Regions from separate parts of the Brevibacillus sp. NSP2.1 genome, predicted to be linked through region 1. Evidence: riboswitches for the same ligand, from Rfam matches in the RefSeq annotation. Region 1 holds a riboswitch; the other holds the start of a gene.
The links. A riboswitch is a leader RNA that binds a small molecule or an ion and turns the genes downstream of it on or off. The one in region 1 is predicted to bind FMN.

Region 1 (6,231 bases):
TTGCAAGGGGAACTGTCCGCATAAAGAGGCTGTTAGGTCGGCCTGACATGGAGCCTCTGCGGGCATGATTCCTTGCGATTGGGCGATGCCAGTCAACCATGCATAGCATGGCTAACGAATCTATCATGCCCGCTCCTCCATGTAAAGCCGTTGACGTAACTATTCACCTGTTAAAAACCCATTTACACAAAAAAAATTACATTACTCTTCCTACCAGGCATTCCCTTTACTTTCCTTCATTGGTTTAGCACTTCATTCACAAAAAATATCAGCCAAATAACATGAATCAAGAATGGGATCTATGTGTGCTTTCGGGCAAACGAAAAAACGGGAGCCGCAGCCCCCGCTTCCTCACCTAGACAAGCGATTCGTATCGTTTAGGCGAACTGTTTGGACAGGTTCGCCATTTCAATCGCTGCCGTTGCCGCTTCCCAGCCTTTGTTGCCCGCTTTTGTGCCGGCGCGCTCAATCGCTTGCTCGATGTTGTCCGTCGTCAGCACGCCAAAAATGACCGGAATCCCGGTGGAAAGCGACAGCGAGGCGACGCCTTTGGCTGCTTCGTTGCAGACGTAGTCGAAGTGCGGAGTCGCTCCGCGGATGACCGCGCCCAATGTCACAACCGCGTCATAGCGCCCCGACTCGGCCATTTTTTTCGCGATCAACGGAATTTCAAAAGCGCCCGGCACCCAGGCCACGTCTACGTTGTCTTCCTCTACGCCGTGGCGCTTCAACGCATCGAGCGCACCGCCTACCAGCTTGCTGACGATCAGCTCGTTAAATCTTCCTGCTACAATCCCTACGCGCAAGCCCGTTCCTACCAAATGTCCCTCAAATGTTCTCATCTTCTCCACTCTCCTTAGCCTTTGAAATGAAGCAGGTGTCCCAGCTTCTCCTGTTTGGTCGACAAATACCGTTTGTTGTGCGGATGTGCCTGCATTTGCAGCGGCACCCGTTCCTCCACCTTCAGCCCGTAGCCGTCCAGCCCCCGGATTTTGCGCGGGTTATTGGTCAAAAGCCGCATTTTTTGCACGCCCAGGTCGCGGAGAATTTGCGCCCCGATGCCGTAATCGCGCAGATCGGCGGGGAATCCGAGCTTTTCGTTCGCCTCCACCGTATCCAGCCCTTCCTCCTGCAGCTTGTAGGCGCGCAGCTTGTTAATAAGCCCGATGCCGCGGCCTTCCTGGCGCATGTACAAAAGGATGCCGGAGCCCGCCGCCTCGATCTGCTCCAGCGCAGCATGCAGTTGCGGGCCGCAATCGCAGCGGTGGGACCCGAAAATATCTCCTGTGAGGCACTCGGAATGCACCCGGACGAGAACGGGCTTGGCCGAATCAATCTCGCCCTTGATGAGCGCCACGTGCTCTTTGCCGTCCAGCTCGTTCGTATAGGCGGCGATCCGAAAATCGCCATAGCTCGTCGGCAGGCTCACTTCGATTTCTTTTCGCACGTGCGATTCGGTGCGCATCCGGTAGGCGATCAGATCGGCAATCGTAATCAGCTTCAAGTCGAAGCGGCGAGCGATCTCCACGAGCTGCGGCAACCGCGCCATCGAGCCATCCTCGTTCATGATTTCGCAAATGACACCTGCGGGCACGCTCCCCGCCAGCCGGGCGAGGTCCACCGCCGCTTCGGTATGGCCCGCCCGCCGCAAAACGCCCCCGGCTCTCGCAATCAGCGGAAAAATATGCCCCGGCCTGCGAAAGTCCTCTGCCGTCTTCCGCTCGTCCAGCATCGCCAGCACGGTCTGCGAACGCTCCTGCGCCGAGATGCCTGTATGCGTGCTCACCTCGTCAATCGACACGGTAAACGCCGTCCCTTGCTTGTCCGTGTTGTGCCTGACCATTGGGGTGAGCGCAAGCCGCGCGGCCTGTTCCTCCGTCACCGGGACGCAGACAAGACCGCGCCCGTGCGTCGCCATAAAGTTAATCATCTCCGGCGCAGCCGCTTCCGCCAGGCAGACGAAGTCCCCTTCATTTTCCCGATCCTCGTCATCCACGACGATGATGGCTTTTCCTTGGCGCAAATCTTCCAGCGCCTCTTCTATGCGATGAAACATGGGCTTGTCCCTCCTCGTTCAAACGAATCCGTTTTCCTGCAAAAAAGCCATGCTGATTTTCGCGCCTTTTGCTTCGGTCTGATTGCCGCCTGCTGGCTTGCCGCGATAGCCCAAAAGCCGCTCGACGTACTTGCCGATAATATCTGTCTCCAGGTTCACCTGATCGCCCGCGCGCCGATCGTGCAGGCTGGTCGCTGCCAGCGTATGCGGGATGATCGACACCGAAAAATGCGCATCGGCAACGTCCACGACCGTAAGACTGATGCCATCGACGCAGATCGAGCCTTGCCTGATGACGTATCGTAACAGCTCCGGCGCGGCTTCAATGCGAAACAGCACAGCGTTGGCGTGCGGCTCTCGGGACAAAATCGTGCCCGTTCCGTCGATATGCCCGGAGACGATATGCCCGCCAAAGCGGTCGCCCAGCCGCATCGCCCGCTCCAGATTGACCCGCTGGCCTGTGCGCAGGTGACGGAGGGTTGTCTTTTTCATCGTCTCCGGCATGACATCTACGCTAAAATGCCGAGCCGAAAAAGACGTGACCGTCAGGCAAATCCCGTTGACGGCGATACTGTCGCCGAGCTTGACGCCTTCCAGCACCCGCTGCGCCCGAATGACCAGCCGACTCGCCTGCCCGTTGCCTGTGCTGGATTCCAACGTTCCGACTTCCTCCACCAGTCCGGTAAACATCGGCCTTTTCCTCCTCTTTGTGCTTGCTGAACAAAAATTTGCTCCCGTCGTCTGGCGACTGCTGCTCTCTGGCGCGAATGCGCAGAAAACGGAAAACCTGCTTCCAGCTACTTTTCCCATAGCGGATAACCGCTTATGCGCACGTCCTGCTCATCCAGCAGCTCGACAGTTGCATCCGCAAGCCGGACAGTCTGATCCATCGTGGCGAAGCCCGGTCCGCCAAATGGCGTGGGCGCGCCGCTTCCGCCGATCAGCTTCAACGACACGTAGCTGACGATCTTCTGGATCGCGCGCGCCTGTAAAAACGCCCCGTTCACTGCCTGCCCGCCTTCAACCAGCAGCGAAGTAATCCCGCACTCGCCCAGCGTATCCAGTACGTTTTCCACCGAAATTTGTCCGCTTGCCACAAACAGCCTGACGCCTTTTGCCGCCAATGCCGCACGCTTTTCTGGCGGAGCCGCCTCTGTCGTGAAAATCCAGGTCGGCGCATCCGCATTTTCGATCACGCGCGCTGCAAGTGGCGTGCGAAGCTCGCTGTCCAGGACGATCCGCACAGGCTGCCGTCCATACAACTGCTCCCCTTGTCTGGCCGTCAAAAGCGGATCGTCCGCCAAAACGGTTCCTACCCCGACCAAAATCGCATCGTGCTGTCTCCGCAGTTCGTGCACCTCCGCGCGCGCCCGTTCGCCCGTGATCCAGCGGCTGTGTCCTGTGACCGAAGCGATTTTGCCGTCCAGCGTGCTCGCCGTTTTCACCGTCACAAACGGGCGCTTCGTCGTGATGTAGTGGAAAAACACCTCGTTGAGCCTTTTCGCTTCCGCTTCGCCTACCCCGACGAGCACTTCCACTCCTGCGGCGCGCAGCTTCTCCACGCCTTTTCCAGCCACGAGCGGATTCGGGTCCAGCGTCGCAATCACAGCCCGGCGAATCCCCGCCGCCACTACCGCATCGGCGCAAGGGGGCGTTTTTCCGAAGTGGCTGCACGGCTCCAGCGTCACGTACAAAGTAGCGCCAGCCGCCTTTTCCCCTGCCATGCGCAGCGCATGCACCTCCGCATGCGGCTCCCCGGCACGCAAATGCGCGCCCATGCCTGCAACTGCTCCGTTGCTCACCAGGACTGCACCGACCAGTGGATTGGGGCTGGTCTGGCCGTGGGCCGAGCGCGCCAGCTCCAGCGCCAATGCCATGAACCGCTTGTCCTGCTCCATGTAAAACCTCCTTTTTCCTGCCTGGATTCCAGCCAAAACAAAAAGCCCTCGAAACCTCAAGCGTTTCAGGGCATAGGGAAAGAAGCCTTCTCGCATTCGTTTTTTGCAAAAATAACGATGCCAAAAAGCGCAGTCAGCTCTTCTTCCATCCGGACTTTACCGTCGGCTCTGGAGTTGCACCAGATCAGTCGCAAACCGTCACGGTCCACGAGTCGCGGGCTCAGACGATGGTTCGCCATCGCCATTACCGCCGGTCAGGAATTTCACCTTGCCCTGAAGATTTTCGCTATGAAGTTGCGGAATAAAAAACGCCCGTGAGAACATGCTCAGGGCGTAGGGAAAGAAACCTCGCAAATGCCTGTTTTTGAAAAAACAGCTCTGAGGTTATGCCAATACCTTCTCCCATCCGGACTTTACCGTCGGCCTTGGATTTGCACCAAGTCAGTCGCTATCCAACTGCGATAGCGAGTCGCGGGCTCAGACGTGCGTTCGTCATTACCGCCGGTCGGGAATTTCACCCTACCCTGAAGGCTGGTATTCAGTTAGGCAAAGTATAGCACATTTTTCACGTTCGCTGTCATTTTTTTAGGCAGAAGTGTTTTTCTCCTGCCTGCAAGCTTTGTTACAACATAGTCAGCAGCTCGCGCAAATCCGCAATGTACGCTTGCGGTGCCACGTCATGGCGCTCCATGTCTTGCGCATGTCCCTGGTAGGCGATAAACGCCACCTCCCCGTCCTGCGCGGCTTTTCCGTCAATCCAGGAATCCCCGACCATCGTCCAGGCCGAAGCAGGCATATCGGGATACTGCCTGCGAATGTAATGAATCCCGGACGGGTGCGGCTTCAAGGTCGTCATCTGCTCGCGCGCCACAATCTTCTCGAAGCAGCCCGCAATACCGGTTTGGTGCAGCGCTTCCTCTGCGGCAGCGTAGGCGTTGTTGGTCAAAATGAACAAATGATGCCGCTCCATGAGCTGCGCGAGTACTTCCTGGGCATGGTTCTCGAGAACAGCCTCGTGCATTCCCGCCTTTTCGATTGCCGTGACGGCTCCCCACATCTCCTGTTCGAGCTGGCTGGTCAGCCTGCCCGACTTTCGGCCAAGCTCGATCAGTTGCGAGGCGGTATGGCTGTGCCAGTCGAAGGTCGGCTCTATCAGACCATGCTCCGTCCACAACTGAAAAATTGCCCGCTTCATTTCCGCAAAATTGATCTTCGAGTGCAGCAGCGTATTGTCCATGTCAAAAATGATGCCTGTTGCAAAGCGTCTGTTCATTTCCTTTCCAGCCCCCTCGTCTTCGGTCCGTTCCCGTCTCTTGCGCTCGCAAGCCGCTTTTTTCAGTATAGCAAACAAGCTGCTCCCCCGATTGCCGAATGCTGGAAACAGGACTTTTTCCATATGGAGAACCAAAAATGACATAGAATATTTTCTACGTATGATGAAGAGGAGCTGATGATACGTGATGAAAAAGAAAGCGTGGGCGCACGTCGCTCTGTCGCTCTTCGCAGCAGTGGCGATCAGTGCGTGCAGCCAGCCAGCTTCAGTGGATCAACCGGCACAGCAAGCGGAACAGCAAACACCGCAACAGTCAGCGCAGCAACCAGCACAGCAGACTGCGCAACAGCCGACCCAGCAAACTTCCGGCGACACTGCTGCCCAGCCTGCCTCTGAACAGAAGCGGCCGGAATATCTCCCAGCCGATTTCCCGCTCCCGGAGGTCGCCGAAATTAGCACCTCGCATTCCGAAATCAAAGACGGCAAAAAGTTTGTCCTGCTCATTTTCAGCACAAAGGAAAGCATGCCAGCCGTAACCAAGCTGTACAAAGACTACTTCAAGACGCAAAACCTCTCTGACTCCGGGCAAACCATCGACGACTAAAACATCATTATTCAGGGAGGCAACATCGAGAAAAAACAGTCCTGGTCGATGATCGGCGGCCCGCTCAGCGGCCAGGAAGGCGTCATCGAGCTGACTGTCACCTGGGCGGAGCAGTAAGCAAGGGCAGCCATCTCCATGAAAAAAGCGACAGCTCGCACGCTGCCGCTTTTTTTCGTTTCCGCCGCGCCTTCTACGGGCTGTCGTCCATACCTTCCATGGGCGCACGCGGCACATCCGGCTTGCCTTCCGGATTGTTGTACAAATACTGCGGCACGTCGCCGATGATGAGGGAGTGCGTGATCGGGATTTTCGTCGTAACCGTCTGCTCCTCGGTCGCAAACGGAATGACGATGCGCAAGTCGACCTCTACGAAAATGTAGACCGTGGCGAGCACCATGTT
Region 2 (6,231 bases), 2.1 Mb from region 1:
TGTAAATAACGGCGCGGCTTGTCCGCTTGCGATCATGCTCATCCCTCCGTAAAAATCACTTGTCTCATTTTACCACAAGCTTACAGGCACTTCATCCGCATATACGTTGCGCTTTCAATTAGAAAACGATAGAATTAATTAAGAAAAATAAAAAAATGGCCTAGTCAGTTGGATGGTGAGAATTGGCATGAAAGAGTTTTTTGAAGTAACCGATCCAGAAGCGCTTAAATCCCTTGCCATAGCAGAACGGGTTAAGATTTTAGAACTCTTCGAGGATTTGGAGCCGCGTACGGCCAAACAAATCGCTACGGAACTAGGCGAAAATGCTGCACGTCTTCACTACCACGTGAAGGAGCTCGTGCGTGTTGGTTTGCTCGAACAGGTGGATACCCGCGTCAAAGGTTCCATCGTTGAGAAATATTACGAGCCAGTCGCCAAGGTGATTCAGGTTAAGCTTCAGCTTATGATTGAGGAAAACGCACAGCAATTGAGTGACGTCATGTTCACTCCGTTTCGCACGACAGAAAAGGATCTCATGAGGACACTCAACCGCTTCGTGGCAAGCGATCAGGATGTTCGCAAGGAATACCAGAACACGTTTGCTTTTAACCTGACTGAATTTTATTTGAGCCAGGAAGAACGCAACCAACTGGTCGACGACATCAGCGATCTTTTGCAGAAGTACAAAGGCTTTAAAAACGAGCCGGGACGCCGCAAATTCAAGTTTTTCGACGTTCTGTTCCCGTTGACGCCTGCTGACCCGACTGACGATTCGGAAGAACCGTTTGAGGATGCAGACGATCAGGACAAGCCTCTGTAAAAAGCAGAGAACCACACCAGGAAAACCATCAAGAAAGATGGTTTTTCTTTGTTTTTCAGCCCAAAAGGAGGGTGGATGATGCGCACCATTCTGTTTGATTTTGACGGAACCGTCGCCGATACGCTCCCGCTCATCTTCACGGCTTTTCGCTCGACTTTTCAGCGCTTTTTGCAGGAGCATTACACAGACGAGCAAATCGTCGCGCTGTTCGGGCCGACGGAGACAGGCATTTTGCAAAACAGGCTGCCCGCACACGAGCATGCCGCGGCACTGGATCATTTTTTTGCCATCTACACGAGCGAGCATGCCCGGGTGCAAAACCCCGGGGAAATCGCCCGCATGCTGGAGCAGTTGCACGCGGCTGGAGTCCAGATGGGAATCGTCACGGGAAAAGGACGGAGAAGCGCAGATATTTCCTTGCGCGAGTGGGGACTGGAAACGTATTTTTCCGTCGTGATTACAGGCGATGACGTGAGCCAGCCAAAGCCGCACCCGGAAGGCATTTTTACTGCGCTGAAAGAGCTTGGCGCAACGGCCGGGGAGACGATTTTTGTAGGCGACAGCGATGCCGACATCGTGGCCGGGCGTGCGGCAGGGCTTACGACGGTCGGGGTCGATTGGCTGCCCGTCACGCAAAAGGCCGGAAGCTTCGATCCGGAGCCGGACTACCGCTTTTCCGACGCACAGGTTTTTGCCGACTGGGTGCTCGGCCGCTAAGTTTTTCGCACAGGCAAAAAGGGAGTGCCCTCTTTTTCACGCGAGGGGCACTCCCTTGTTTTCGGTTCAAGCGTATGCGTTACCAGAACCGCCTAGTACGCCCGCCCGAACCAGACCGTATGCTTCGCCTCTTTGCCGCAGCAAATGCAGGCTGCTTTTTGGGCAGGCGGATCGAACGGAATGTTGCGGGAGGTAAATTTGGTTTCTTCCTTGACCTTGGCTTCGCAAGCGTCGTCTCCGCACCAGCCGGCCAGCACCCAGCCGCTTGGGCGGTTCTCGCTCTCGCAGTTGGCGATGTGCGCAGCCAACTGCTCCATCGTGTCGACGTCGAGATGAGAATGAGCTTCCCGGAAGGCCAGCGCTTTTTGGAACATGTTTTGCTGGATGTCTTCGAGCAGCTTCGCAATCGTCTGGGCAATTCCCGCCAGCGGCACGGTCACTTTTTCGCCCGTATCGCGGCGGGCCAGGATCGCCTGACCGTTTTCCACGTCGCGCGGCCCAAGCTCCAGGCGCAGCGGCACCCCGCGCATTTCCCATTCGTTGAACTTCCAGCCCGGCGTCTCTTCGCGCAAGTCGGCACGCACGCGAACCCCTGCCGCTTTGATCTCGTCGAAAAGCGGATCGAACGCCTCCATCACTTTTTCCCGCAGCTTCATCGGACCTACCGGAATCATGATGACTTGCGTAGGCGCCATCCGTGGCGGCAGCGCCAGGCCGCGGTCGTCGCCGTGCACCATAATCATCGAGCCGATGAGCCGCGTCGAGCTGCCCCACGAGGTCGTATGCACGTACTTGAACTGATTGTCGCGGTCCAAAAACTTGATCTCGAAGCCGCGCGCAAACTTGTCGCCCAAATAGTGCGAGGTACCTGCCTGCACGGCTTTTCCGTCCTTCATCATCGCTTCGATCGAGTACGTGTCAACCGCACCCGCGAAGCGCTCGCTCGGCGTCTTTTGCCCTTTCCATACCGGAATCGCCAGCTCCTGCTCGACTACTTCGCGATAAATTTCGAGCATCTGCATCGTTTCCTGGCGCGCCTCTTCTTCTGTCGCATGGGCGGTGTGGCCTTCCTGCCAGAGAAATTCCGATGTGCGCAAAAACGGCATCGTGCGCTTTTCCCAGCGGAACACGTTGGCCCACTGGTTAATCAGGATCGGCAAGTCGCGGTAGCTCTGAATCCACTGGCTGTACATGTGGCCGATGATCGTCTCCGAGGTCGGGCGCAGGGCGAGCTTTTCCTCCAACTGTTCGCCGCCCGCTTCGGTCACCCATGGCAGTTCTGGGTTGAAGCCCTCGATGTGCTCTTTTTCTTTTTGGAAAAACGACTCGGGAATCAGCATCGGGAAGTAGGCATTGCGATGTCCGGTTTCCTTGAACCGTTTGTCCATCGCCTCCTGAATCCGCTCCCACAGCTCGAAGCCGTCGGGCTTGAAGACGATGCAGCCGCGCACCGGGGTGTAGTCCATCAAGTCCGCCTTTTTGATCGCATCAATGTACCAGCGCGAAAAATCTTCCGACTGCGGTGTAATTTCTTTTACAAACGCTTTGTCCTCTTTCATCCTTCTACGCTCCTTTTTTATTCGCATGAAATGCAAAAAATCCCCCATCCCAAAAGGGACGGAGGATTGACTTCCGCGGTACCACCCTGATTGACCATGGCTTTTGCCACAGTCCTCTTTTCCAACCCGATAACGGCGGGGCGACCGGACCAGCTCGTCGCTGGCGGCTTCAGGATGGGGTGCAGGTATGCCTCGTATCAGCCTTCCAGACTAGGGCCGACTCTCTGGAACAAGGGAAATAGCTGCGGGTCCTTTCATAGCCTTTTTACAAAAACGGTTCGTTTAAGAACATATCTTAGCAAGTCGAAAGGCCGATGTCAATTTGTGGTACGCAGGGCCAGGCGAGCGCCCAGCTTGGCGTAAACAGGATAGGCGACCAAGGCGAGCACGACGCCTTTGAAAATGTTGAACGGCACAATGCCGACCAAGACGAGGGACCAGACGCTCGTCGCATTGAACATCGCGAGCAGCTCTGCCATCGGCATATGGTAGAGCACAGCGTAAGCCGGGAGCAGGACGTATGCGTTGGCGACAGCCATGACGACTGTCATCAGCAATGTTCCGAGCGCAAGCCCTGTCAGAAAACCTTTTTTGCCCTGGCCGCTGCGTTGCAGCAGGATAGCCGGCAAAATGAAGCTGGCGCCGGCAATCACATTGGCAATCTCGCCGATCACCAGTCCGTCTGCATTTTTAAACAGAAAGTGCAATGTATTTTTCAAAACTTCGATGATGATTCCGGCCACCGGACCGTACATAAGCCCGCCGATCAACGCTGGCAGCGTGCTGAAATCAAGCTTCAGAAAGCTCGGCATCAGCGGAACGGGAACCTCCAAAAATTGCAGGATAAAGGCAACGGCGGCCAGCATCGGAATCGTCACGATCCGCTGGGTTGCTCTGCGCGAAGAATGCAAGGCTGTTTCTTTCATGTGTACCATCTCCTCTTTGTTCTCCTTCTTTGAGGAATGGCAACAGTGGTCGTGCTACACGTGTTGCTACTCATACGCTTTGCCTGCGGAAACGCAAAAATACCCTGAGAAAGATTCTCAGGGCAGATTACAGGCGTATGACAAAGCATGTGCAGGAAACAGGTTCGCGAAACAAAAGGTGCTGATTTTGCATGCCCCTTTTGCAGCTTTTCCCGTTTGCACAGGCAAACAAGCACGTGCAGAAAACGTACTGTCGTCATCCTTCTCCCATCCAGACTGTACTGTCGGCTCTGGAATCTCACCAGATCCTGCACTCCGTCGCTTGCTGACAAGCTGGGGAGGCTCGCGGGCTTAACGTGCTCGTGGCACGCTCACCGCCGGTCGGGAATTGCACCCTGCCCCGAAGGAATTGTGTAGTTGTCTATTGCATATTATACTGCGCTTTTTTGATTTGACAATAGAGGAAACGGCTAAATCGACAATTTTTTATTGTTTTCCGATGAATTTAATAGGATATGCTCCTGGTCGCTTTGATCGGGTTGGTAGTTACCTTGACCAAAAAGAAATAGACCGCCCTTGAGTCCCAACTCCAGCGGTCTATTCTTCCAGAAATTTTGAGCCGAACCCCTTGAGGGAAGCTTCCATTGTACAGACCGCTCCGGTTGCCGCCGGACGGTCTTTTTTTCGCTTGTTACCTCTAATGTTACCATAACGAGCCGCAAATAAAAATATACATTCGGCCCCTCCAGCATCGAATCACGCCGCGACTGCTACGAACCCGCTCCCCGATATTTGCTGACTCCCCAGTTCCACACAAACAGGCCGAGGCCAAAGAAAACGACAGCCACGAGCGGAGTAAACGCCGCGTAGGTGTACCAGACTTCTTTGCGCAAAAAGTAGGCAGCCGGGTAGACGCCGACGAAGGCAAACGGCAGTACATAGGTCAGCACGAAGCGGATCGCTTTGTTGTACACATCCACCGGATAGCGGCCGTACTGCTGAATGTTGTAGATCATCGGGGCGATTCCCGTCCGCGAATCAGAGAAAAAGCTGACCGCCGCAATCGCTGTGTACACGCCGCCGTAGATGAGAGCGCCGCTTACGACCAGCCCGATGAAGATCAGCGGGTCGTACCAGTAAAACGACAGGTCGAGCTGGATCGCCGCATAGCCCATAATAATCAGGCCCGTGATGATGCCGAAAATGCGGTCCGGCGCAATCGATTCCAGACAAACCTGCGCCAGATTGTGAATCGGCCTGGTCAGGATGCGATCCATTTCGCCCCGGATAATGTAGCGCTCGTTGAAGTCCCAAAAGCCGAAAAACATCGAGAACAGCGCATACGGCACCAAAAAGAACCCGTAAATGAAAATGATTTCGTCCCGCGTCCAGTCTTTCATCATCGGAACGTGCGTGAACACGACGATAATGAACACGAGGTTAATCAACTCGGAAACGAGATTGGACACAAGCTCCCCGAGAAAGTCAGCCCGATAGGCAAGCCTCGTTTTGAAATACTGGCCCAGGTAGTCGGCAAAAATGCCGATAATATGTTTCACGTTTTGCATCGTCTACCCTCCTTGCACGACCAGCCGATTTCGGGCCATACGCCACAAAACCAGGATGGGGACCAGAATGACAACCATCCAGATCGCCTGAAAGCCGATCAATTCCCAGGCCCGTCCAGGGGTAATCGCTCCGGTGAAAATCAGACTCGGATAGTAGTTGACGGCCTGAAACGGCAGAAAGCCCATGACGGTCTGCGCCCAGCCCGGAAAAAAGCTGATCGGCAGCACGAGGCCGGACATCAGATCGACGACGACCCGCTTCGCCCGCATCATCCCGTCGTTGCGGAACAGGAAAAACGTGAACAGACCCGTCAGCAGGTTAATCTGCGTATTAATGAGAAAAGCGAACATCAGACTGAGCAGGTACAGCCCCCAGCCGGTCGCGGTCGCCGGGAAGTGAAAGGGAATAATCAGGCTGATGAGAAAAATCCCCGGCCCCGCGAAAAACAGAAAGCGGAAAATCCCTTCCCCGAACGCCTGCGCCGTTTTCACCGACAAGTAGTTGTAGGGACGGATCATTTCGATGGCGACCTTGCCCTCGCGAACGTCCTGGGCGATCTCCGTGTCAATGTTGTTAAAGTAAAAAGCGCGCGACATCCAGGCGATCGCCACGTAGGAGGTCATCTGCTCGACCGATAGCC

Region 2: another riboswitch for FMN. It lies ahead of M655_RS22570 (ECF transporter S component); the one in region 1 lies ahead of ribD (bifunctional diaminohydroxyphosphoribosylaminopyrimidine deaminase/5-amino-6-(5-phosphoribosylamino)uracil reductase RibD).

What each region holds. Positions count from the first base shown of each region.
Region 1 is NZ_CP048274.1:1,124,836-1,131,066, reverse strand. It holds partial or broken gene M655_RS28290 (IS256 family transposase) at 1-24, shown strand, start outside; gene ribH (6,7-dimethyl-8-ribityllumazine synthase) at 378-842, opposite strand; gene M655_RS05485 (bifunctional 3,4-dihydroxy-2-butanone-4-phosphate synthase/GTP cyclohydrolase II) at 857-2,056, opposite strand; gene M655_RS05480 (riboflavin synthase) at 2,075-2,746, opposite strand; gene ribD (bifunctional diaminohydroxyphosphoribosylaminopyrimidine deaminase/5-amino-6-(5-phosphoribosylamino)uracil reductase RibD) at 2,854-3,954, opposite strand; FMN riboswitch at 4,088-4,239, opposite strand; FMN riboswitch at 4,345-4,490, opposite strand; gene M655_RS05470 (HAD family hydrolase) at 4,577-5,227, opposite strand; gene M655_RS05465 (hypothetical protein) at 5,415-5,831, shown strand; gene M655_RS05460 (hypothetical protein) at 5,843-5,989, opposite strand; gene yunB (sporulation protein YunB) at 6,022-6,231, opposite strand, start outside.
Region 2 is NZ_CP048274.1:4,641,644-4,647,874, forward strand. It holds gene bcp (thioredoxin-dependent thiol peroxidase) at 1-36, opposite strand, end outside; gene M655_RS22555 (winged helix-turn-helix domain-containing protein) at 188-820, shown strand; gene M655_RS22560 (HAD family hydrolase) at 899-1,537, shown strand; gene proS (proline--tRNA ligase) at 1,630-3,096, opposite strand; gene M655_RS22570 (ECF transporter S component) at 3,414-4,022, opposite strand; FMN riboswitch at 4,278-4,434, opposite strand; gene M655_RS22575 (ABC transporter permease) at 4,793-5,590, opposite strand; gene M655_RS22580 (ABC transporter permease) at 5,594-6,231, opposite strand, start outside.